DNA from 3 places in the Streptomyces sp. NPDC048331 genome. Region 1 is predicted to be linked to each of the others. Evidence: riboswitches for the same ligand, from Rfam matches in the RefSeq annotation. Region 1 holds a riboswitch; each other region holds the start of a gene.
What was found. Region 1 has a riboswitch for cobalamin ahead of ACGFYY_RS18700 (CbtB domain-containing protein). Riboswitches for the same ligand answer to the same signal wherever they lie in the genome.
Positions count from the first base shown of each region.

Region 2: linked by a shared signal. The riboswitch ahead of metE (5-methyltetrahydropteroyltriglutamate--homocysteine S-methyltransferase) and the one ahead of ACGFYY_RS18700 (CbtB domain-containing protein) in region 1 are both predicted to bind cobalamin.
Region 3: linked by a shared signal. The riboswitch ahead of ACGFYY_RS04640 (hypothetical protein) and the one ahead of ACGFYY_RS18700 (CbtB domain-containing protein) in region 1 are both predicted to bind cobalamin.

Region 1 is NZ_JBICYT010000011.1:224,268-231,776, forward strand. Features, by position in the region: gene ACGFYY_RS18655 (FUSC family protein) at 1-206, opposite strand, end outside; gene ACGFYY_RS18660 (hypothetical protein) at 289-1,116, opposite strand; partial or broken gene ACGFYY_RS18665 (RidA family protein) at 1,193-1,300, shown strand; gene ACGFYY_RS18670 (hypothetical protein) at 1,367-1,771, shown strand; gene ACGFYY_RS18675 (hypothetical protein) at 1,849-2,031, opposite strand; gene ACGFYY_RS18680 (hypothetical protein) at 2,089-2,481, opposite strand; gene ACGFYY_RS18685 (hypothetical protein) at 2,594-3,193, opposite strand; gene ACGFYY_RS18690 (hypothetical protein) at 3,481-3,729, opposite strand; gene ACGFYY_RS18695 (CbtA family protein) at 3,751-4,518, opposite strand; gene ACGFYY_RS18700 (CbtB domain-containing protein) at 4,564-4,779, opposite strand; cobalamin riboswitch at 4,821-4,956, opposite strand; gene ACGFYY_RS18705 (histidine phosphatase family protein) at 4,971-5,441, shown strand; gene pucL (factor-independent urate hydroxylase) at 5,530-6,447, opposite strand; gene ACGFYY_RS18715 (aspartate aminotransferase family protein) at 6,728-7,509, opposite strand, start outside.
Region 2 is NZ_JBICYT010000002.1:217,618-225,126, forward strand. Features, by position in the region: gene ACGFYY_RS04515 (protein kinase) at 60-2,165, shown strand; gene ACGFYY_RS04520 (PP2C family protein-serine/threonine phosphatase) at 2,704-4,482, opposite strand; gene ACGFYY_RS04525 (ANTAR domain-containing protein) at 4,430-5,140, opposite strand; cobalamin riboswitch at 5,543-5,698, shown strand; gene metE (5-methyltetrahydropteroyltriglutamate--homocysteine S-methyltransferase) at 5,888-7,509, shown strand, end outside.
Region 3 is NZ_JBICYT010000002.1:246,913-254,421, forward strand. Features, by position in the region: gene ACGFYY_RS04630 (DUF4430 domain-containing protein) at 1-415, shown strand, start outside; gene ACGFYY_RS04635 (hypothetical protein) at 459-818, opposite strand; gene ACGFYY_RS04640 (hypothetical protein) at 938-2,350, opposite strand; cobalamin riboswitch at 2,447-2,586, opposite strand; cobalamin riboswitch at 2,707-2,776, shown strand; gene ACGFYY_RS04645 (prenyltransferase/squalene oxidase repeat-containing protein) at 2,911-5,688, shown strand; gene ACGFYY_RS04650 (hypothetical protein) at 5,685-6,614, shown strand; gene ACGFYY_RS04655 (energy-coupling factor transporter transmembrane component T) at 6,619-7,509, shown strand, end outside.

The sequences.
Region 1 (7,509 bases):
ATGGAGGCGAGGGCGCCGTATTCGGGCTCGTCGAGGGCGAAACCGACGGCGAGCGGCACGGACATCGCGACCGAGGCCCGGGCCACGGCGGCCCACGGGATGGGCGCGGAACTGGGCTTCAGCCCGCCCAGCAGCCAGGAGGGCGGAGCCAGCGGAAGGTGCCGGGCTCTGCGCGACGATATGTGTTCGGTGCGTTCGGTGCTCATTCCCGCTTCCGTGCCCGCCGCTCGCGATTCGGTTCTTCTGGGATCTTCTGCATGGTTCTGTGTGTGTTGGTACCTTCCGAGCTTATGGGGTGCGGCGTAGTCGGCCCATCACCCAGGCGGCAAGTGCGGCGGCGAGCCCGATCACCAGCACCACCCAGGCGGTGGTGCGCAGGTACGCGGTGAGGGCGTCGTACACCGCCCCGGCGGCGGGTCGGTCGATGTCGGCGGGCAGGTCGTCCAGGGTGAGCCGGCGGCAGACGTCCACCGCGAGCCACAGCAGTCCGGCCCCGACGGCCAGTCCCGCTCCTGTGGCCATGACGGCGCGTCGGCGGTGGACGGCGACGGCGACGGCCGCCGCGGCCAGGAGCAGGGTCAGTACGGGGAGCCAGACGCCCGCGACTTCGAGCATGTGGAAGCCCTTCCGGAGAGCGGCGAGATTGTCGTACTCCATGACCTTCACGGTCAGGTGGGTCACCGGGATGCGGTCGGCGAAGGGCACCTCGTCGGCGACGAGGTCGCCCCTGACCTGGGCGATGACGGGCGCGAGGTCGATGGTGAGGGCGTCGCCGCGGCCGGTGGTGAGGGCGTCGAGGAACGCGGCGTGGGCGGCGCGGTTGGCCGCGTCCCAGGCGGTCCGGTAGGCGTCGGTGCCGGCGAAGGAGTGCAGGGCCTCGCCGAGCAGGGTGTCCAGGCCGATCTGGAAGGGGCCCGCGTCGATCTGCCCGGCCAGGGCGCGCGTGACCTGCGTGACGACGACCTCCTGCACCTTCGGGTTCTCGGCGAGGGGGGACATGGCGGCGGTGTACCGGTCGGCGTCGCCCAGCTCGCGGTCGGCCCAGTACGCGACGGCGCTCGCGGGCACCAGAAGGGCCACGAGCACGATCAGGACCGTCGACAGGATGGTGCGCACGTCACCAGGGAATGCGGGCACGGGGCCGGGCGCGAGCGGTGTTGCTGCGGGCGGGTGGTGGGCCCTCGGCGGGCGCGCCACGTGGGGGACCGAACTGCCCGCCCAGACCCTGATCGGCGTCGCCGCGCTCGCCCTGCCCGACATGCTCTTCGAGATCGACGCGGTGGCCGTGCGCACGCCCTGACCACTGATCCACTTGCCGGTCGGGGGTGGCGGGTGTGCCCTGGAGGATGGGAGAGAGGAGCCCGTCATGGCACATGCGGCACCTTCCGCCTTCGGGCGGCACCGGCAGACGGCGAACACGGCCCACCTGCACAAGAGCGCGTTCGTGGGCCCCGTGCTCCTCGGACTCGTGTACGGATTCTGGGCCGCCTTCATCGAGCGCCAGGCGGGGCCGGTGACCGCGGGCAACGTCTTCTACGGGATCCTGTGCGGCGTGATCTTCGCAGCGATCATGTTCGGCCTGGCCAGGGTCGGTCCCCGGATGATGCGTGAGGTCCACGCCGCCGCCTACGGAGCCTTCGGCGGCATCGCGGCGGGCTATCTGCACAGCCTCACCGACCAGTCGATCCTCAAGGCCGTCGTGGTGGGCCTCGCCGTGGCCGCGGGCGTCGGCCTGGCGGCGTTCTACCGCTACTACACGCACGAGGACTGAGCACCGGACCGCGAGCGCCGGTTGCCCGGGCCGAGAGGCCCGGGCAACCGGCGCTCCGCGCCTGTGCGCGCGCCGTCCTACGCGGCCGAGTCCGCGGGGGCGGTCCGCTGCGGTTCGCTCTCGGGCTCGACGGTCGTGGCCGTCGCTGGGGTCGTGGCGGTGGCCGTGGTCGGCTCGGTCTTCTGCCGGACCGGCGGGGAGAACCGGGTGACCTCGGCGCGGAGCATGGCGTTCAGTGCGGCGTACGGGTCGATGGGCATGGCGGAACCTCACGGTGCTCAGGTGGGTGTGGGGGCTGCGTTCGGACCTCGGTCCGCTCAGCAGCGCAGCACCACACTCCGCACCGTCCGCCGGGACAGGGCCGGTTCGGCCGCGTCCTGGGCGGGCCCGCACGCCGGGGCGGCGCGGTGTTCCACGTGAAACACCGCGCGTGGTGCCCGCCGTACGCCGGTCGGTCCGCGCGTGATCGTCCGTACGGCCGTCCGAGCCTCGGGATCCGGAGCCGGGGCCGGATCCGACGGGCCCTCGCCGGGCTCGGGGGACTCGGCGGGCGCGCTCGGCGCGGCGGGCACGGCGGGCACGGCGGAGGCGGGCCGGAACTCGGCGGCCGCGGCGCCGGCCGGTCCGGCGCCGAAGACGCACAGCAGCACGACACAGACCACGGTCAGAGCCCTGGCCAGTGCCGAACGCGCGTGGTGCCTCCCGTTCATGCGAGGGGTGTGCCCCGCCACGCCGGGAGACTCCCGGACGGACCCCGAGAAGCCCCCGACCGGGGGACGAAGACACCCCCCACGGCTGACAGGACACCCGGGGCCGGTGGGCTCAGTGGGTGCGGCGCTGCCCGGTCAGCCGGGCCAGCACGGCGGTCTCGCCGCCGACCAACCGCAGTTGGGCCCGGCCGGGCGGGCCCTCGTGGCCGGAGGTCCTGCCGGGGGAGACGCGGACGACGGTGAACACGGCCGTACGGCTGTCCGCGCGGGGGATCTCGATGGTCCGGCCCCGCCGCAACGTGCCGAGGCGGAGCCCTTCCACGGTCACCACCGCGGTCCCGGCCGCACCGGGAGCGGGCCCCCCGGTGTCCCAGGCGACCTCCTCGCGATCGCCGTTCAGCGGCACGTCCACGCCCAGGCTGGGGATCCGCAACCGCAGCGGCCGCGCGGCCCGCAGAGGTCCGTTGACCTCCCGCAACGGCCCGGGTTCGGTCCTCGGCGACCGGGCCCCCGTGCCGGAGCCGTGCTCGCCGGACTGCTCCAGCTCCCGTACCAGCCGGCGGTGGCCGGACAGCCCCAACGCCCGCGACGGCAGCGCGTCGTCGGTGGTCACGGCCGCGGTCCGGGCACCCTCGGTCCGTTGCAACACCGCGATGCCGGTGGACAACAGAACCACCGTCAGCGCGGCGACGGCCCACTTGGCGCGGGGCATGGGATTCCCTCCTGTCCGGCCCGGGCGGCCGGGGTCATGTGAGCAGTGGACACTTCCTCTGCCCATCGGCACCCCGTGCAACACGGTGGACTGACATCGCGTCACGGGCGTGTCGTCGCCCGATCGGTGAGTCTTCGCAGATCGCGAAGGGTCCACCCGCCGGATCCCCGGGGTGGTGCCCCTGCGCCCGAACGGGTGAGAGTTCGGGCGTGTCCAGGTCGTCCCCGCCCGCTGCGCGGGAGGCACCCCCTAGAGCCAGTCCTCCGGCCTGATCCGAAAGACAGGCCCTAGCCGCACATGACGACCGCGGCCGTGCCCGCCCCCATCAGCGCGCCGGCCAGATGCATGGCCGGGTGGCCGTAGTCGCCGTACCAGAGGTGGCGGGCCAGGCCGCCGAGCGCGGCCAGCGCGGCGATGATCCCGATCTGACCGAAGAGCGTGACGGCGCAGCAGGGGGCCAGGAGCAGCAGGAACGAGTTGAGCCAGAACGGGGCGGCGCCCGTCCAGCCCCGCCATTCCCTGATCGCCGTCGCCATGTACTACGGGCCCCCTCGTGCTCAACCGGTCGGCTGCACAGCCTCCTTGGGTGCGGAAGCGGGCACAAGGGCTCGTTCGGCTAGAAAACCGAAAGCCAGGCCGAAAGTCGTCCACAGAGCCGTCTGGACGGCCAGGGACGCGAGGCGGAACTCCCAGATCAGCGCGCCGGGGAAGCCCTCCGGGACCTCGTCGACGCCGGGCAGCAGGGCGTACGAGAGGCCGATCAGCAGGAGGAAGGCCGCGCCGGCGACGATCGACGCGTTCCAGTTGCCGAGCCTCGGCGCGAGCCGCCGGCCGAGGATCAGCGCGCCGGCCGCCAGCAGCACGCTCAGGGCGACCATCAGGAGGTAGAGGGCGGTCCGCCGGGCGGCGGTCTCGGGATCGCCCACGGCGGGGGGATTGGCGGGGTACTTGAAGAACGGCACCAGCGTCACGGTGACGTACAGGGCCCCGGTGACCAGGGCGGCCGTGGCGCGCGGGCCGAAGCGGCCGATGCGGCCCAGGGCGAAGCAGTAGACGAGCGCGGCGATCCCGCCGAGCGCGACCGCGTAGAGCAGGACGCCCGTGCCGAGCCCGGCCGTGGCCTGGAGGGCCCGGCTGACCGGCGCGTCCTCGCCGTGGTCGTGACCGGCCGAGGCGGCTTCCTCGATGGCGATCGCCGCGTCCACCTTGGACTCACCGAGGAGGTAGGCGACGAGGAAGGCGGCCACGCCGGCCAGCAGGCCGGCGAGCATGCCGCGGACGAGCAGGGTGCGGGGGGAGACCCCACCCGGAGAAGAGGAAGTCATGGTGCGTCGGTTCCCTCGCTGAGACGTCGGTCGGTGGCAGGGGAATCAGTGGCAGGGGAAACCGAGCAGGTGGCGGCCGTCGTGCAGCCACTCGTGGATGGTCTCCCCCTCGAAGAGGGAGGTGGCACCCTGCTCGGCGCCGACGAAGTACAGCAGGACGAGCATGAGGACGCCGACGAACACGGCCCAGGGGGCCAGCTCGGAGAGCGAGATGGGGGCGATGACGGGTGAGTTCGTCGTGGGCACGGCGGTGTGGGCCATGGCAGAACCTCCAGAGGGAAACACGCGTCCCGGTCAGTGGTGGTGCTCGCTACGACGGTGGCGGGTCTGACTTTCCTCCCCTCGGGGAGGCTTCACAGTGGCGCGACCGTGCCGGATTCTCACCGGGCTTCCGTCGTTCCGTCGTAGGTCAATTGAACCATTTGTGACCGTACCGCGCTTACGCTCGCCTGATGAAGACCCCGTTGGTGCGAGTTCGACTGGTCAGTTTCCCTCTGGACGCGGCCGCCCGTCAGGGCCGCTTCGGTCACGCGCGGCCGTGCCCGGGTCACGAGGGGCTGCGCGGTCCGGCCATGGGTGAGTGGGCCGGGCTGACCCTGGACGAGGTGGTGGGCCGGGATCCGGCGGCCGTGCGCGCCTGGCTGACCGATCCGGCGTACGCGCCGCCGGGCGGGGAGTCCGTGAACGCGCTGATCGCCCGCGTCGGGGCGGAGCTGGCGGGCCTGGCCGAGGGCACGCACCGGATGGTGGTCGAGCAGGCCGTCGTGCGCGCGGCCGTGGTGCACGCCCTGGAGCTGCCCGCGGCGGCCTTCTGGCGGCTCGACGTACGGCCGGAGTCGGAGACCACCCTCACCGGGCGGGCGGGGCGCTGGAACCTCCTGGTGGGCCGGCCGCAGGACGAGCAGCCGCAGGACGAGCCGTAGCCGTCGCCGTAGTGGTGACCGCCGTAGGGGAAACGATTCGGCCCGGACCCCGCGACGCGGTCCGGGCCGAATCGACACCACCCGCGCGTCAGGCGACGATCCAGTCGGACGTCGAGATCACCGGCTGCACGCCGTCGCGGTGGATGGTGCCCTCGATCAGGCCGTACGGCCGGTCCGCCGCGAAGTAGACCTCGTTGTCGTTCTTGAGGCCGAAGGGCTCCAGGTCGACGAGGAAGTGGTGCTTGTTGGGGAGGTTGAGGCGCACCTCGTTGACCTTGGGGCAGTTGTCGAGCACACGCTCGGCCATCTGGTTCAGGGTCTGCTGCAGCGAGTACGAGTACGTCTCCGCGAAGGCTTCCAGCATGTTCTTGCGGACCTTCTTGTACGCCTGGTCCCAGTCGTACCCGGCGTCGTCGGCGGCGAGCGCCGAGTGCGCCCAGCGCGCGGTGACCTTGGTCGCCAGGATGCGGTCGTACGCCTCCTGCAGGGTCGTGTACCTGTCCTTGATGTAGCCGTGGAACTCGGAGTTGGTCGAGTTCATCACCGTCAGGTCCTTCAGCCCCGAGATGACCTGGAGGCCGGTCGTCTCGCTGTAGGTGATCTGCGCGGTCCGCACCTCCTGGCCCTTGCGGACGAAGGAGTGCTGCTCCTTGCGCGTGGGGACCGGGATGCGGTCCCACGCGTACTCCTCGATGCGGATCTGGGCCTCGCGGATCGGCTGCTGCGAGGAGACGAAGTGCTTGGCGAGCTGGATGCCGAAGGCCTCGGGGGATTCGATGCCGTGCTCCTTGCCGAAGGCGTACACCGTGTTCTTGGTGGTGTCGGTCGGCAGGCAGTTGGCGTTGTCGCCGGTGAGGTGGACGTCGCGGAACTCACCGCGGAGCGCGACCGAGACGTTGAGGTCACGGATCTCGTGCCAGGAACCGTCGCCGCCCTTGCGGGTGACCTTCACGATGCGGTTCTCGGCCTTGCCGTACTGGTTCTGGGCCAGGACGTGCTTGCTCATGCTGTCTTCCTTCGGGTACTCGGGAACACGGAGTCCGGTGGTCTGGATCCCGTACGCCCGGCGTCCAGCGCCCGCCCGAATCAAGGACGTCCCGCTCCCCGCCGTTCGGCCCCTCGCGGAGGGACCGCCCCGGGCCTGACGTGCATCCCGGTTCGTAGGTGCTTGGCCTGTTGTGTCTTACGGCCTGCACGGATTGCAGCATGTGTACGGGGGGTTGATCCCCGTACAAATCCTCCGAACACCAGCACCCACGCCTTGGGCGACCCCACAGAATCGCAGGTCAGGTGGTGTGCGCATCCGCCACCGAGAGGGCCTCGTCGAGGATCGCCAGCCCCTTGGCCACGTCCTCGGGCGTGATGTTGCACGGCGGCGCGACGTGGATGCGGTTGCCGGCGACGAGCGGCCAGAGCCCGCCCTTCTTGCAGGCGGCCGCGAACTCGGCCATCGGGGCGTTCTCCGCACCGGAGGCGTTGTACGGGACCAGCGGCTCCCGGGTCTCCTTGCTCCGGACGAGTTCCAGGGCCCAGAAGGTGCCGAGCCCGCGGACCTCGCCGACCGAGGGGTGCCGCTCGGCGAGCGCGCGCAGGCCGGGTCCCAGCAGCTCGGCGCCGGTGCGGGCGGACCGCTCGACGATGCCCTCTTCCTCCATGACGCCGATCGTCGCCACGGCGGCCGCGCAGGCCAGCACGTGCCCGGAGTACGTCAGCCCGCCCGGGTAGGGCTTGCGGGCGAAGCTCTCGGCGATGGCGGCCGAGATGGCGACCCCGCCGAGCGGCACGTAGCCGCTGGTCACGCCCTTGGCGAAGCAGATCAGGTCGGGGGTCACGTCCCAGTGCTCGGAGGCGAACCACCTACCGGTGCGCCCGAATCCGACCATGATCTCGTCGAGCACGAAGACGATGCCGAAGCGGTCGCACAGCGCGCGGACCCCGGCCAGGTAGCCGTCCGGGTGCACGAGCACGCCCGGGGCGCCGCCGACGGTCTCCAGGATGATCGCGGCGATGGACTGCGGCCCCTCGAAGACGATGGTGTCCTCCAGGTGGCGCAGGGCCCGCTCGCACT
Region 2 (7,509 bases), on a different contig from region 1:
GGACGGCACGACAGATAGGGAGAGGCTGTTCATCGCGCAAGGTGTGAAACGGGGGACGTATGAAGCCGCTCGAACCGGGGGATCCCCCCTCGCTGGGCGAGGGTAGGTACCGGCTGGTGGGACGGCTCGGTCAGGGAGGCATGGGCGTTGTGTACCTGGGCCGCTCCCGGTCCGGTCGTGCGGTCGCCATCAAGGTCGTGCGTCCCGAGCTGAGCACCGAGCCCGGGTTCAAGCGCAGGTTCGCCGACGAGGTCGCGGCGGCGCGGCGGGTCGGCGGTTTCCACACCGCTCCGGTGGTGGACGCGGACCCGGACGGGGAGCCGGCCTGGCTGGTCACGGCGTTCGTACCCGGCCCCACCCTGCAAGCGGTACTCGCGCGCGTCGGATCGCTGCCCCTGGACACGCTCACCGTCCTCGCGGCCGGCCTGGCCGAGGCGCTCGACGCGATCCACCGCGCAGGGGTCATCCACCGCGATCTGAAGCCCGCGAACATCATCGTCGCCGAGGACGGGCCGCGAGTCATCGACTTCGGCATCGCGCGCGCCCTGGACGGCACATCACTGACACAGACCGGCCTGCAGATCGGCACGCCCGGTTTCCTGGCACCCGAGCAGCTCACCGGGAGCAGGGACCTCACCCCCGCGGTCGACATGTTCGCTCTGGGGGTGGTGCTCACCCAGGCGGCGGGGGGCGCCCCCTTCGGTGACGGCCCGTCCGCGGCCAGGCACTACAAGGTGGTCCACGAAGAGCCGGACCTGACCGCCGTGCCCGTCGAACTCCGCGAAGCCATCGGCGCCTGTCTGTCCAAGGACCCGGCGGCGAGGCCCACCCCGGCCGCCTTCCTCGGTGGTCTCACCGTCCGCCACGCGGACGGCGCCTCCTGGCTGCCGGAAGCGGCCACGCAACTGCTCCCGGTGCCCGTCCCGGAGCCGGAGCCGATCCCGGTCCCGCCGGTTCCGATCCCGCCGGTTCCGATCCCGCCGGTTCCGGTCCCGGTCCCGGAAAGCCTGTCGGAGAACCGGCGGGACACGTCGGAGAACGCCCCGGACGACGTCCGGCTGCCGGGCGCCGCCCCGGCCGTCGTCGCGGAGCCCCGCACCGAACGCTCACCCACCGTGCCGGGGCCCGGCACGCAGCCCTCCCTCACCCCCGCGCAGGTCCCGCCGACCGATGCGGGGAAGGGGCGGCGTCGCCGTGCGGTACTCGCTGCGGTGCTCGTGGCATCTCTCGCGGCCGCCGGCCTGTTCGTGTGGCAGCCGTGGAACCACTCGACCAAGAACGGTTCCAAGGGCCGCGCCTCCTCACCCACCGGATCCGCGCCGACCCCCGCGCCGTTCCCGGCCGAACCGTTGCTGATCCGGCAGGACACCGCCCCGGGCTGGCCCGGAACGTGCCACGGCGTCATCGCCCGTCGGGACGCCTCGGCGGAGAAGCCCGTGGAGCTCATCGCGGGCGGCGCGGGCACGTGCGACATGCTGCCCCAGTGGTCCCCGGACCACCGGTCGTTCGCGTTCACCCGCAGCACGCCCGAGGGCACGGCCGTCTGGATCGCCGATGCCGACGGCTCGAAGGCGCGCCGGATCACCTCCATCGCCGGCGGCAGGGTGTCCTGGTCGCCGGACGGCAGCCGGCTCGCCGTGCTGCGCAAGAAGGACGGCGTACAGCAACTGTTCGTGGTCGACGTCGCCGACGGCGCGGCTCGCCAGCTCACCTCGGGCGGGAGCCAGGTCGAGGATCCCGCGTGGTCGCCGGACGGCAAGAGCATCGCGGTCTGCCTGCAGACAGGCGCCGGGAACTGGCAGATCCACGTGGTCGATCCCGCCGTCCCGGACCGCGCCCCGCGGCAGGTGACACGGCTGCCGCACGCGGCGCAGGACCCGGTGTGGTCACCCGACGGCGCCACCCTCGCCTACACGGCCGGAACCTACGGCACGGGCACCCAGGGCGACATCCGCCTGGTGAACGCGGACGGCAGCGACGATCGCGAACTGATCGCGGGCAGCGCCCACGAGATGGACCCCGTCTGGTCCCCCGACGGCACGTGGGTGGCCTTCGTCCGCGGCCCCTACGAACAGCCCACGATCTGGGCCGTGCGCGCGGACAGGACCGGCGAGCGCGCGCTCACCGCCGGCGGTGCCGCCGAAGGGCATCCTGCCTGGCGCTGAGAGCGAAGGCGGCCACGCGGCGTCCCCGCGTCCGCGGCGTCCCCTCGTCCGCGGCGTCATCGCTCGGCGCCGCCCCGACCGCCGGTGTGGCCGGGGGCCTCGTCGGCGCAGGGGGTTCGTCGTCCTGATGAGCGCCTTCCAGAAGGTCGAACATCCGGTCCATGACCTTCTGGAAATCAGTCCACGGGGACGTCGGGTCCTGGGCGTCGACAAGGGTGTACGCGGGGCCTGCGCCCGCTCGGTTCGAGGTCATGTTCCACCTCTTGGCATCAGCGGCCGGCTCGGTACCGGTGCGTCTCGCGCGCGTCGAGCGTGCCCGGGGCACTTGCCCCGATACCGGGGGCTCATGCGCGCTCCCGGCGGCCGCAACGCACCAGGGTCGGTCGGACCACTGACACCTGCGGTGCCCCTCGGCGGGCAGCGCGCAGGTCTGACGCCTCCCGTGGGTCGGCCGACAGCCTCTTCGCCCACGAGGAACAGCGCCGGCGCGACCACGCCGACGTCCTGCTGGTCCACACCGACGCTTCCGCGGTGCGGATCAGGGCGCGTCGGGCACGTGGACCTGTAGGACGCAGATATCGTCCCGGTTGCCCGGACGCCGCCCGGCCAGGGTCTTGGCGAGGTAGCCGTTCCGGCCCTCCCGCACGAGCCGCAGCGCCGTGTCGGAGAGCCGGTCGAGCCCGACCCCCAGGTCCTCGCGAGGCTCCTCCACCAGGCCGTCCGTGTAGAAGAGCAGATGGTCCCCCGGCAACAGCTCGGTGACCTGCTCCTCGTACACCGAAGCGGCCGCCGCGCCGAGGAGGCTGCCCTCGGGCTGGGGGAGGTAGACCGCCCGGCCGCCCCGGATCAGCAGCGGCGGGAGATGCCCCGTCCGCACCCAGGTCAGCCGCTGGTCCCAGGGCTGGTAGCGCCCCATGACCATGGTCGCGGTGGCGCCGTGGGCATCCCCCGCCGTGTGGAGCAGGAGCGTGTTGAGCCGGGCCAGGACCTCCGACAGGGGTGATCCGGTGATGCTCATGCCTTTGGCCGTGAACCTCAGCTGGGCCATCGTGCCCACAGCCGACAGGCCGTGGCCGGCGACGTCCCCGACGACGAACAACGCGCTCCCGTCAGGGAGTTCGATGGCGGAGTACCAGTCGCCCCCGACGTTCAGCCCGCTCTCTGCCGGGACGTAGGCCACGTCGACGCGCAGACCGGCCAGCTCGAGGGACTGCTCGGCGATCGGCAGGAGGGTGTCCTGGAGTCTTGCGGCCAGGGCGCGCTCCGCCTTCAGCATGCCCCGCTGGACGAGATTGGCGCGTTCGCTCTCCTTCAGGGCCGTCTCGGCGCCCCGCTGCGCGGTCAGGTCCTGGAAGAAGCCGTGTACTTCCACCGGATTGCCGTCCGCGTCCCGCTGGCCCTCGGCGACGATCCGCAGGTGCCGGACGCCGCGTGCCGTGGCGATCCGGAAGGGCTGGTCGATGGCCCCGCCGTCGCCCAACAGGCGCTGCACGGCCGCGCCCAGTTCCGGCAGATCCTCCGCCAGCAGGTGACTCGGCAGCTCCTCCAGGCGCATGGGGCCCAGAGCGGGATCGCGGTCGAAGATCGTGTAGACCTGGTCGGACCAGCTGATCGTGTCCGTGGTGAGGTTCCAGCCCGCCCAGCCGAGGTTGCCCAGGCGCTGCATGTCGTCCAGCCTGCGGGTCTCACGTTCGTCGGTGTCGTGCCGGATCCACGTCACGATCAGACGGTTCCTCAGCTTCGACGCCCGGACCGAGTAGACGGACTGCCGCGGGGCTCCGGCGGCCACTTCCTCATAGGTGAAGGGCTCGCTCTCGTAGACGGCGCCCGTGGTCAGCGTGTCCAGGTACCCCTCCCAGACGTCGCTGCCCGCCACCGTCGGGTACGTCTCCAGGATCTTCCGGCCGATCAGCTGTCTGCCGTGCCGACCGGCCACGTCGAGGGCCTCGGGCGCCGCCGCGTCGATCCGGTAGTCCTCCACCTGTCCCGTGGGCGAACGCAGCGGCGTCAGCAGCACCGCCGGCCCCGGCAGGGCGTCGAAGATCGCTTGGACGTCCTCGACGTCCTGCTGGAGGGGGTCGGGCCGGTCGGAGTCCCGGTCTTCCCGCAAGGGGCCGGTGCACAGGCCGACCGCCCGCCGGAGGAGGGTCCGGGTGCGCGCGTCGAAGGGGCCCGGCCGGGTACGGAAGAATCCGACGACGGCCGTCACCGGCCGACTCCCGGGTACGGGGAGCCACGCGCGGGAAGGCCACCGCTCGGGCGGCTCACCGATCAGCAGGTACCGGACGGCGTCCCGCGCCAGGTCTTCGAGCCACACCGCCTCCTCGGCCTCGATGGCCTCCAGTGCCGCGACACCGCTGAGCGGGGGGGATGTGGCTCCATTGCTCGGCCGTGGCGTCGTCCACGCCCGCGTGCCCGGTCAGCTCCAGGCTTCCGGCCGGGGCAACGGTGTAGATCATCACCGCGGCCACGTCCTCCGTTTCGCCGAGCACGTATCGCAGCAGGCCCGCGATCTCGGAGGGGGCACGTACGTCGGCGGCCGTCAGGCTTTCGGCCAAGCGGGCAAGGAGCGCCCGATGGCCGGCTCGGGGGCCGACCCCACCGGAGAGGACGTAGCGACCGGTGTCGAAGGGGGTGTGCTCCACTACGGGCACGGCTGCACGAGCGGCCCGCTCGGCGGCCTTCGGCGGCGTCCCCGCCCAACCGGCACCGACCTGGCCCTGGGTGATCCAGCATTCCTCCAGCAGGGTCCGGCGGTGTCGCGCGGCACTGTCGAGCAGCTCCTGATACGCGGCGTCCGGCGGTAGGCCCGTCCGGGCCATCACCATGCCCTTGGCACGCTCGAGGACGGCTGTCATCGACGCCTGTGCCTCCAGGTCCACGACCTCGGCACGGAGCCTGGCGACCACGTTGGCCAACGCCAGCATCTCGGGGCTCGCGCCGCCGCCTGTGGGTAGCACGGAATCGCCCTCCATAGGTCGAGCATGCCACGCCCCACGGCCGTTGTAACCGGCCCGACCGCGCGGCGCCCTGGGCGGTCTGGGCCGGGCCCGCACGGGGAAGTGTGGGTTGGTGGAGGAGATGGACCGTCGTGGTTCCGTCGCTCGAGGCTCCGCCGTCGTTCGCGGACGGTCAGCGGCATGTGTGTGCCCGACGAGCGGGGCAGCTCCCTCCGACATCAGCCGTACGCGGTGTCCGGGTCGACATCCAGCAGGCTCGCGGCCTGACTCGACGTGCACGTCCGCCTCCCCGGCTACCTCCCGCCGGATATCTCATTCCACTGTCCGAATACTGGAATCCACTCGTCGCTGCGCGATCCGGGCCCCTAGGGTGGCCGGTGCAGCTGGTTCGCCCCGTCCGCCAGGCGGGATGCGTCGTAAGAGGGAACCCGGTGGGAATCCGGGACTGCCCCGCAGCGGTGAGCGGGAACGACCGCCGTCATACGCACTGGGACCGGCCAACGGTCCTGGGAAGCGACGGCCAGTAGGTGCCCGCCGGGAGACCGGCAGGCGTGCCCGCGAGTCCGAAGACCTGCCCGTTGCCCGCACGCGGACGTATTCCGCATGCGGATGTCCCGGTGACCTCGTGGGCGGGTCGGCGTACACAGCGAGCGGCACGTGCGGTGTTCTCTCCCGCGGCGTGGTCCGCACGTTCTGTCGTCCCTTCGCGTCCGCGTCCCGTCGTCCGGGATGTTCTGGACACATCTCGCGAAGGAGAGTTCCGTGACAGCGAAGTCCGCAGCCGCGGCAGCACGAGCCACCGTGTACGGCTACCCCCGCCAGGGACAGAACCGCGAACTGAAGAAGGCGATCGAGGGCTACTGGAAGGGCCGCGTCACCGCCGACGCCCTCCGCCGGACCGCCGCCGACCTGCGTCGTGCGAACTGGCAGCAGCTGGCCGACGCCGGCATCACCGAGGTGCCCACCGGCGACTTCTCGTACTACGACCACGTCCTGGACACCAGTGTGATGGTCGGCGCTGTCCCCGATCGGCACCAGGAGGCCATCGCCGCGGACGCCCTCGACGGCTACTTCGCGATGGCGCGGGGCACCCAGGACGTGGCCCCCCTGGAGATGACCAAGTGGTTCGACACCAACTACCACTACCTGGTACCCGAACTCGGCCCCGACACCGTCTTCACCGCCGACTCCGGCAAGCAGGTCGCCGAGCTGAAGGAGGCCCTCGCGCTCGGCCGGTCGGCTCGCCCGGTCCTCGTCGGCCCTGTCACCTACCTGCTGCTCGCCAAGCCCGCCCCCGGCGTCGCCGCCGACTTCCAGCCGATCACCCTGCTCGACCGGCTGCTGCCCGTCTACGCACAGGTCCTTGCCGACCTGCGCGCCGCCGGCGCCGAGTGGGTGCAGCTCGACGAGCCCGCCCTGGTCCAGGACCGCACCCCGGCCGACCTGAACGCCGCCGCCCGCGCCTACCGTGACCTGGGCGCCCTCACCGACCGGCCCAAGCTGCTGGTCGCCTCCTACTTCGGCCGGCTCGACGACGCCCTCCAGGTCCTCGCCGCCGCCCCGGTGGAGGGCCTTGCCCTCGATTTCACCGACTCCGCCGCCTCGAACCTCGATGCCCTCGCCGCGGTCGGCGGGCTGCCGGGTAAGCGCCTGGTCGCGGGTGTCGTCAACGGTCGCAACATCTGGATCAACGATTACCAGAAGTCGCTGACCACCCTCGGCACCCTCCTCGGCCTTGCCGACCGGGTGGACGTCGCCGCGTCCTGCTCCCTGCTGCACGTGCCGCTGGACGCCAACGCCGAACGGGACATCGACCCGCAGATCCGGCGGTGGCTCGCCTTCGCCCGACAGAAGACCACCGAGATCAGCACCCTCGCCCGCGGTCTCGCCCAAGGCACCGACGTGATCGCCGCAGAGCTGGCCGCCAACCGCGCCGACCTGGCCTCGCGCGCCCATTCCGCCATCACCCACGACCCTGCCGTCCGGGCCCGCACCGCTGCCGTCACCGACGCGGACGGCCGCCGCTCCCAGCCCTACGCGCAGCGCACTGCCGCGCAGCGCGCCCACCTGGGACTGCCCGTACTACCCACCACCACCATCGGCTCGTTCCCGCAGACCGACGAGCTGCGCGTGGCCCGCGCCGACCTTCGGGCCGGCCGCATCGACGCGGCCGGGTACGAGGAGCGGATCGAGAACGAGATCCGCGAGGTGATCTCGTTCCAGGAGAAGACCGGCGTCGACGTGCTGGTACATGGCGAGCCCGAGCGCAACGACATGGTCCAGTACTTCGCGGAGCAGCTGACCGGCTACGTCGTCACCCAGCACGGCTGGGTGCAGTCCTACGGCACCCGCTACGTCCGCCCGCCCGTCCTGGCCGGCGACAT
Region 3 (7,509 bases), on a different contig from region 1:
CGTGGCCGAGGCCGCCCCCAAGCCGAACACGAACGCGGCCGTCAAGGTCAACCTCACCGTTCAGGGCCCCAACGGGCTGCTGTTCAAGGGCAAGATCAAGACCAAGGGCCACGACGTCACAACCACCACCGGTGGCACCCACAAGTGCGACGGCACCAACGGCGGCGCCAACCCGTCCAAGGTTCCGACCCCGACCGCGGCGCTCGACGACGCGGCCCGCCTGAACTACTTCGCCTGGGACGGCACTTGGTACGCGTCCTTCGACGACTTCTCCGTCGACACGATCAAGGACGTCAGCGGCGGTGGCTCCGCCTACTGGAGCATCGCGGTCAACGGCACCCCCACCCCGGTCGGCGGCTGCCAGTTCAAGCTCAACGCCGGCGACCAGGTGTCCTTCACCTGGACGTCCTTCTAGTCCCTTCCGAAATCCGTGCCACCTGGCTCACTCCATCGGTCAGCTAGCGCTTGCGTCCAGGACCGTTGGCCGCGCCGGGTGATGCTTCCGGCTGCTTTCCGATGACGCGTTGGGCCTGCTCGACCGCTGCTTCCAGAGCGCTGAGCAGGCCATACGACCGCTGGCGGGAACCATCGGGTGCCTTGCGGGAAGTCTCGGCCGGGACCTCGCCCGCCCGGAGCAGTGCACACATCGCCCCGGCTACCCGAGTCAAGGAGGTGAGCGCCTCCCGTGTCATCCGCAATCGCACTACGTGGGAGCCGAACTGGCGCCTCGAGGCCGCGAGGCTCTCGTACTCCTGCTCCGTGAGGGCGACCAACGGCACCCCGTCGACGATCACATGACGCGGCACGATCTTCGCCATCCCCGACCCTCCCGGCGCCATGGGTGAACGCCCTGCTTTCACGTTGCCCGTTCCTCCAATAGTGCAACAGTGCGGGTTGCGGGCTTCAGACCCGCAAACCCGCACTGCCGTCGAGATGATCAGGCGCCCCACCGCAGGGCGATGGTGTCGCCCACGTTGATGACCTTCTCGCGCAGGGCCCCGGCGAAGGAGGATCCGTCGACGCTGACCTTCCAGGTGTTCGAGCCGCTGTTGGCCTTGCCGTTGACCGTGGTGATCGTGCCGGTCCCGGAGGACGGGGTCACACCGGTGACGCAGCCCGAGGGGGTGGCCGCCGAGGTCGCGGCGGTGAGCACGTCGCCGAGCGTGGTGGTCGTACCGGTCGGTGTGAAGGCCACCGAGCAGACCTTGAGGTTGCCGGCCCCGTCGTCGACGGTCAGCGCCAGCTTGGTCGCCGTCCCCGCGGTGAAGGTGGACTGGGCGACCCACTGCGGGGCACCGGGGGTGACCGGGACGGGCGGAGCCGTGGTGAAGCCGCCACCGGCGACGGCGCGCAGCGCGTCGATGGAGGAGTAGGCCGAGGGCGTGGTGTCGGAGGGCTTGTACTTGAAGCCGCCCGCCGGCTTGTACTGGTTGGCGATGAGGAAGTCGACCGGGGTCTTGCCGCTGCCGGTGAGGAAGTCGCCCGTCTGGGGGTTGAAGCCGCAGGCGTTGAGGCCCGCGACGCCCCAGCCGTTGGAGCTGGTGTTGACGCCGTACAGGGAGTTGAAGGCGCCGCTACTGGAGACGAGGGTGCTCTTGAGGAAGTTCTTTGCCTGGACGACGTCGGTGTCGGTGTTCGGGACGCCGGAGATGCAGAGGGCAGCCATGGCGGCGCCGGTCATGTCGACGTCGCTCGCGGAATTCAGGACGGTGGGGTTGCCCTCGGCCTTGTTGAAGGTCCAGCCGCCGTCCACGTGCTGGTTGGCGCGGATGCGGGTGACCATGGAGTCGGTCAGTGCCTGCGGCACCCGCTTCGCGCCGCCCTGGGTCTTGGCGCCGCCCAGCGAAAGGGCTGCGAAGACCGTGCCGTTGAAGTTCCCCGACGGGCCGAAGTAGCCGGCCTCGGCGGTCTGCCAGTAGGAGTAGATGTTGGCTATGAGGTTGCGGGAGGCCGAGACCCGGGCCGGGTCGATGCCGGCGGCGTAGGCGTTGAGGGTGCCGCGCTCGTAGTCGGTGACCACCGGGGACGCCTGCGGCCAGCCCGCCGTCGACAGCAGGTTGCGGTAGACGGTGCGCGCGTTCTTCGTCGTGTCGCCAGCGGGGTAGACGTCGACGACGGCCGTGCCGGTGGCTGCGAAGGCGCTGAACGCCCACTCGTTCGACAGGCCGCTGCCCGCGTACGAACCATCGGCGGCCTGGAGGGACTTGAGATACGTCACGCCGTTGGTCTTGGACGTGGCGATCTGGGCGGGCGAGGAGGTCGCGAAGGCCGGCAGGGTCGTGAGGGCGAGTGCGCCGAGGGCTGCGGGCACCGCGAGCGAGAGGCGGCGCGGGGTACGGGTACGGGACATGGCCTGCTCCTGGAATGGGGGACGCCGACCTGACCGTGGCTCGTGCGGGCGGGCAGCCCGGAGCTCGGTGGCGGCCGTCCGAACGCGTGGTACGGCTGGTGATGTGCCATGCCGCATGGGCATTCGGGCTCGGTGACGGCCCCCTGCCGTCCCACACCGCTGCGCGTCAGCCCCGGATTCGCACCAGGTTCCCCCATGTGGCAGCCCAGGACGCTACCCGAGTGATCAAAGCTCCGCCAGCCGCTGTGCCGGGGACCGATCGAGCGCTGCCGGAGCCATGTCACATGAGACGCAGACCACCTTGACGCTGTCTTTATCCGCGTGTTCCACTCCGACTGATAAGCACTCAGCTCCAGGGGAAGCCGGTCGAATTCCGGCGCTGACCCGCAACCGTAGGCCCGGCACCGCCGGGCGAGTCGGAATGCCTGGAGCCGGATTTTGCAGCGAGAAACGCCGTCGCGGACTACGGCGTGGTTCGAAAGGGCTTCCCCGTGCGCCCACGGGCTGCGGAAGCCCTTTTTGCCACGCACTGGTCCGCCCGGCCGACACGAGGGGCCGTGGTGGGGACCGCACAGCAAGCAGAGCGACACCTGGGAAGCAAGGGGCTGCTGTCGCTCATATCGGCGGCGCTGCTGACCTTCGCCGCGAGCGTGGCCTTCGTGGGCGGGACGGTGTCCGCCTCGGCCGACCCGATCGAGCAGTGCACGGCCACCACCGGGGCGATCGTCGCCGTGGACTTCGGCCCGTTCGGCGGCAAGGTGGAGAAGGGCTGCGACACCACGCCCACCACCGGCTACGAGTTGCTGCAGACTGCTGGGTTCACCATGGAGGGCACCGTCCACGACGGCCCCGCGTTCATCTGCCGCATCGGCAAGGGCACCGGTACGCAGTACCCCACGCCGGACAAGGAGGACTGCGTCCTCACGCCCCAGGCCACCGCCTACTGGTCGTACTGGACGGCTTCGCCGGGGCAGCGGAAGTGGTCGTACAGCCAGCAGGGCGCCATGGCCCGCAACCCGAAGCCGGGCGATGTGGAGGCCTGGGTCTACGGTGGCACCGACATCGCCGGTACGAAGGGCAAGCCGTCCTTCTCCCCCGACGACATCCGCGGCTTCACCACCCCCGATCCGACCGTCCCGACGGCCCCGCCCACCGTGCCGGCCGGACGGGTCGATGTACCGGCGACCACCCGCTGGGTCACCGGGACGCTGACGGACGGGGAGCGCGTCGTCGACGAGGGCTCCACCACCCCGAACCACTTCCTCTCCACGGAGGCCGTGTTCGCCCTCGCGGCAGCGGACCGCAAGAGCCCGGTGGCGAAGAAGATCGCCGACTTCCTCGCCACGCCCGCGCAGACCGATGCGTACGCCTACCCGGCAGGCAAGGACGGCATCCCGGACGCCACCGCCGCAGCCCGGCTCGCGCTGGTCGCCGAGGCCACCGGCAAGGACCCCCGCACGTTCGGCGGGCATGACCTCCTCGGCGACCTCGTGAAGTACGCCTGCCCCCGCGACATCGGTGACGGCGAGACGGTCGAAGGCTGCTTCACCAAGGGCGACTTCCGCACGACCGGTCAGGCCGACGCCCAGGCCATGGCCGTCATCGCGCTGGTCAACGCGGGTATGACTCCTCCCCCCGGCTCCGTGGCCCGGCTGACCGTCCTGCAGTGCGAGGACGGCGGATTCACCAGCGTCCTCATCCGGCCCGGTAGCCCGGGGTGCGAGAGCGAGGCCGGCGCCACCGGCCTGATCACGCTGGCCCTGGAACGGGCGGGCGGCCACGAGGCGGTGCTCCAGAAGGCCCGCGGCTACCTGAAGAGGACCCAGCAGGCGACCGGCGCCTGGCCTGCCGTCTACTACGAGACGACCGGCAACCCGGCCGCCACCGGCTGGGCCGCGCAGGCTCTGCGCGCCCTCGGCGACGAGGCGTTCGCGGACGCCGGGGTCTCCTGGCTCTCCAAGCACCAGCTCCAGACGGGCGGATTCGGCTTCGCCGAGGACGACACCGAATCGAGGCTGTACCCCACCGCCACGTCCGCGATCGCGGGCGCCGGCAGCGATCTCGCCACGCTGACCGCAAAGCCGGCCGAACCGCCGACGCCGACGAACCCGCCGACCACGCCCCCGGCCGGTGAAGGGCCCGACCTGAAGAAGGGCGCCGCGTACCTGACCGCGCCGTCCCGGCTGGTGCAGGGCCGCTTCTACGAGAGCCAGCCCGGCAGTGGCTTCGCCGACTACGGCCTGACCATCGACGGCGCGTACGCCCTCGCCGCCACCGGCGGGGACAACACCGCCCTGCGCCGCATCGTCGACTTCATGGACAAGGGCGGCAAGGACGGCCAGAAGCGCGGCATCCACGACTGGACCCTCGTCGGCACGAAGTACGCGAACGGCGGCTCCATCGGCAAGGCGGCCGTACTCGCCGAAGCCGTGGGCCGCGACCCCCGGAACTTCGGCGGCCAGGACCTGATCTCTGCTCTCTCCAAGATCACCTGCCAGGCGAAAACCGACACCCGCCAGGAGTGCGCGGCCAAGGGCAACTACGCCTACGCCACCTCCGTCTTCAAGCAGTCCCTCGGCGTCATGGCCCAGCTCCGCGCCGGTGAGAAGGGCGCCGCGGCCGAACCCGCCACGTATCTCAAGAGCCTCCAGGCCCCCTCGGGCGCCTGGGTCAGCCTGATCGGCGAGCCCAGCGGCCCCGAGGTGGACTCCACCGCCATGGCCGCCATGACCGTGGACCTCCTGCCCGACGCCGACTCCCAGGCGGCGGTGGACAAGGCACTCGCCTGGCTCGCCACCCAGCAGAAGGAGGACGGCGGCTTCCCAGGTGCCTCCGGCAACTCCGTCAACTCCGCGGCCCTCGCCATCCAGGGGCTCTCCCTGGACGCGCCCAAGTACAGCTCTCAGATCGCCAAGGCCCGCAAGTTCCTGGCGAGCCAGCAGAACGGCGACGGCGGGTTCAACGTCGCCCAGGGCGGCCAGACCGGCTCCGACCTCCGCGCCTCCACCCAGGCCGTCGGCGGCGCAACCGGCATCTCCTTCGGCGCGCTGACCCGCGACCTGACCGGCACCACCCCCGAGCCCGTCCCCAGCACCTCTGGCGGAACGTCGGGGGGTACCTCCGGCGGCAACGGTTCGCCCGTCATCGTGACTCCGGGCGAGACCCATGGCGGCACAGGCTCCGCGGGTGGCTCCGGGGCGGGGGGCGGCGGCCCTCTCGCCTCCACCGGAGCCCAGGTCGGCACGCTCGCCGCCGCGGCACTGGCACTGATCCTCGGCGGTTGGGGCATCACCCGCGCCGCGAAGCGCCGCCGCGAGACCCCGGGAAGTGAGGCATGAGCCGCAACCGCGTCGTGCGGGCCCTGGCCCGGACGGCTGCTGCGCTGGGGCTGACGGTGGCGGCCTTCGCCGCCACCGCGTCCCCGGCCGGCGCCGCACCGCAGCCGATGGGCCAGTGCACCACCTCTTCGGGGGTCGTCCTCGCCGTGGACTTCAGCCACTGGGGCGGACCCGTCTACCGCTCCTGCGGCACCACCCCCACCACCGGCTACGAACTCCTCAACCAGGGCGGCTGGGCCACCACCGGCACCGGCCACGACGGTCCTGCCTTCATCTGCCGCATCGGTTACAGCGGCCACCAGGGCGGCAAGCAGTACCCCACCCCGCAGCAGGACGACTGCGTCCTGACCCCGCCCGCCTCCGCCTACTGGTCGTACTGGCACGCGAACCCCGGGCAGAACACCTGGGAGTACAGCCAGCTCGGCGCCATGCTCTACAAGCCGAAGCCCGGCAGCGTCGACCTGTGGATCTTCGGCGGGACGAACATCGAGGGCACCGAGGGCAAGCCCACCGTCACTCCCGACCAGCTCCGCGCCAAGAACACCCGGCCCACCGGGGGCCCCGCGCCCAAGGACACCCGCACGGCCGCACCGCTGCCACCGAATGTCAACACCGGTCCCAGGCCGGAGAACCCGCCCCCGAGCGCCCCTCAGGCCACGGCACCGCCGCCCAGCCCCACGGCTTCGGAAAGCCCCTCGGCCTCGGCGAGCCCTTCGGAGAGCGTCTCGCCCCTGCCCTCCACGCCACCTTCGTCCAGTGCTCCGGCCGTGGCCGCGCCCGGCCCCCAGGTGGTCGAAGCGGCGCCTGCCGCCGACGCGAAGCACGATGTCGGCTCGTACCTGCCCGCCGTCGTCACCGGAGCGCTGGTGCTGCTGATCGGCGCCGCGGCCGTGTACGCCGCCAAGCGCCGCCGTCGTACGGAGTAGCCGCGTGCCACGCACCACCACCTCGGCACAGGCGGCGAAGCCGCCCGTGTCCGGCCCCGCGCCGGACACGGGCGGCCGCCGACTGCCCCGCACCCTGCACCCCGTCGCCTGGTGGATCTGGGCCCTCGCCCTCGCCACCGCCGTCAGCCGCACCAACAATCCGCTGCTGCTGTTCCTCGTCCTCGCGGTCCTCGGCTACGTCATCACCATGCGCCGTACCGAGGCGCCCTGGGCGCGCGGCTTCAAGTACTACCTGTATCTCGCGCTGACCGTCGTAGCGATCCGGGTCACGTTCCGCGCGATCTTCGCCACCGGCATCACCCCGCGCGACCACTTCCTGTTCTCCCTGCCCCACATCCCCACCCCCGACTGGTACGCGGGCATCCAGCTCGGCGGCCCCGTCTCCCTGGAAGCACTGCTCTCCGCTGCGACGGACGGACTCAGGCTCGCCTGCATGCTGTGCTGCATCGGCGCCGCCAACACCCTCGCCAACCCGAAGCGGGCCCTGCGCGTCCTGCCCGGTGCCCTCTACGAACTCGGGGTCGCCGTCACCGTCTCCATCAGCGTCGCCCCGCAGCTCGTCCAGAGCGTGCAGCGCGTCCACCGCGCCAAGCGGCTGCGGGCCGGCCGTTCCAAGGGACTCCGCGCCCTGCGCGGCATCATCGTCCCCGTCCTCGAGGACGCCCTGGAACGGTCCCTGCGCCTGGCTGCCGCCATGGACTCCCGCGGCTACGGCCGCGCAGGCACCGCCACCCGTGGTTCGCGTCGCCTGACCGGCGCCCTCATGCTGCTCGGCATGTGCGGTCTGTGCGCCGGTGCATACGGGCTCCTCGACGCGACCGCGCCGAAGCTGCTCGGGCTCCCGGCCATGGGTGCCGGGGCCGTGCTGTGCTTC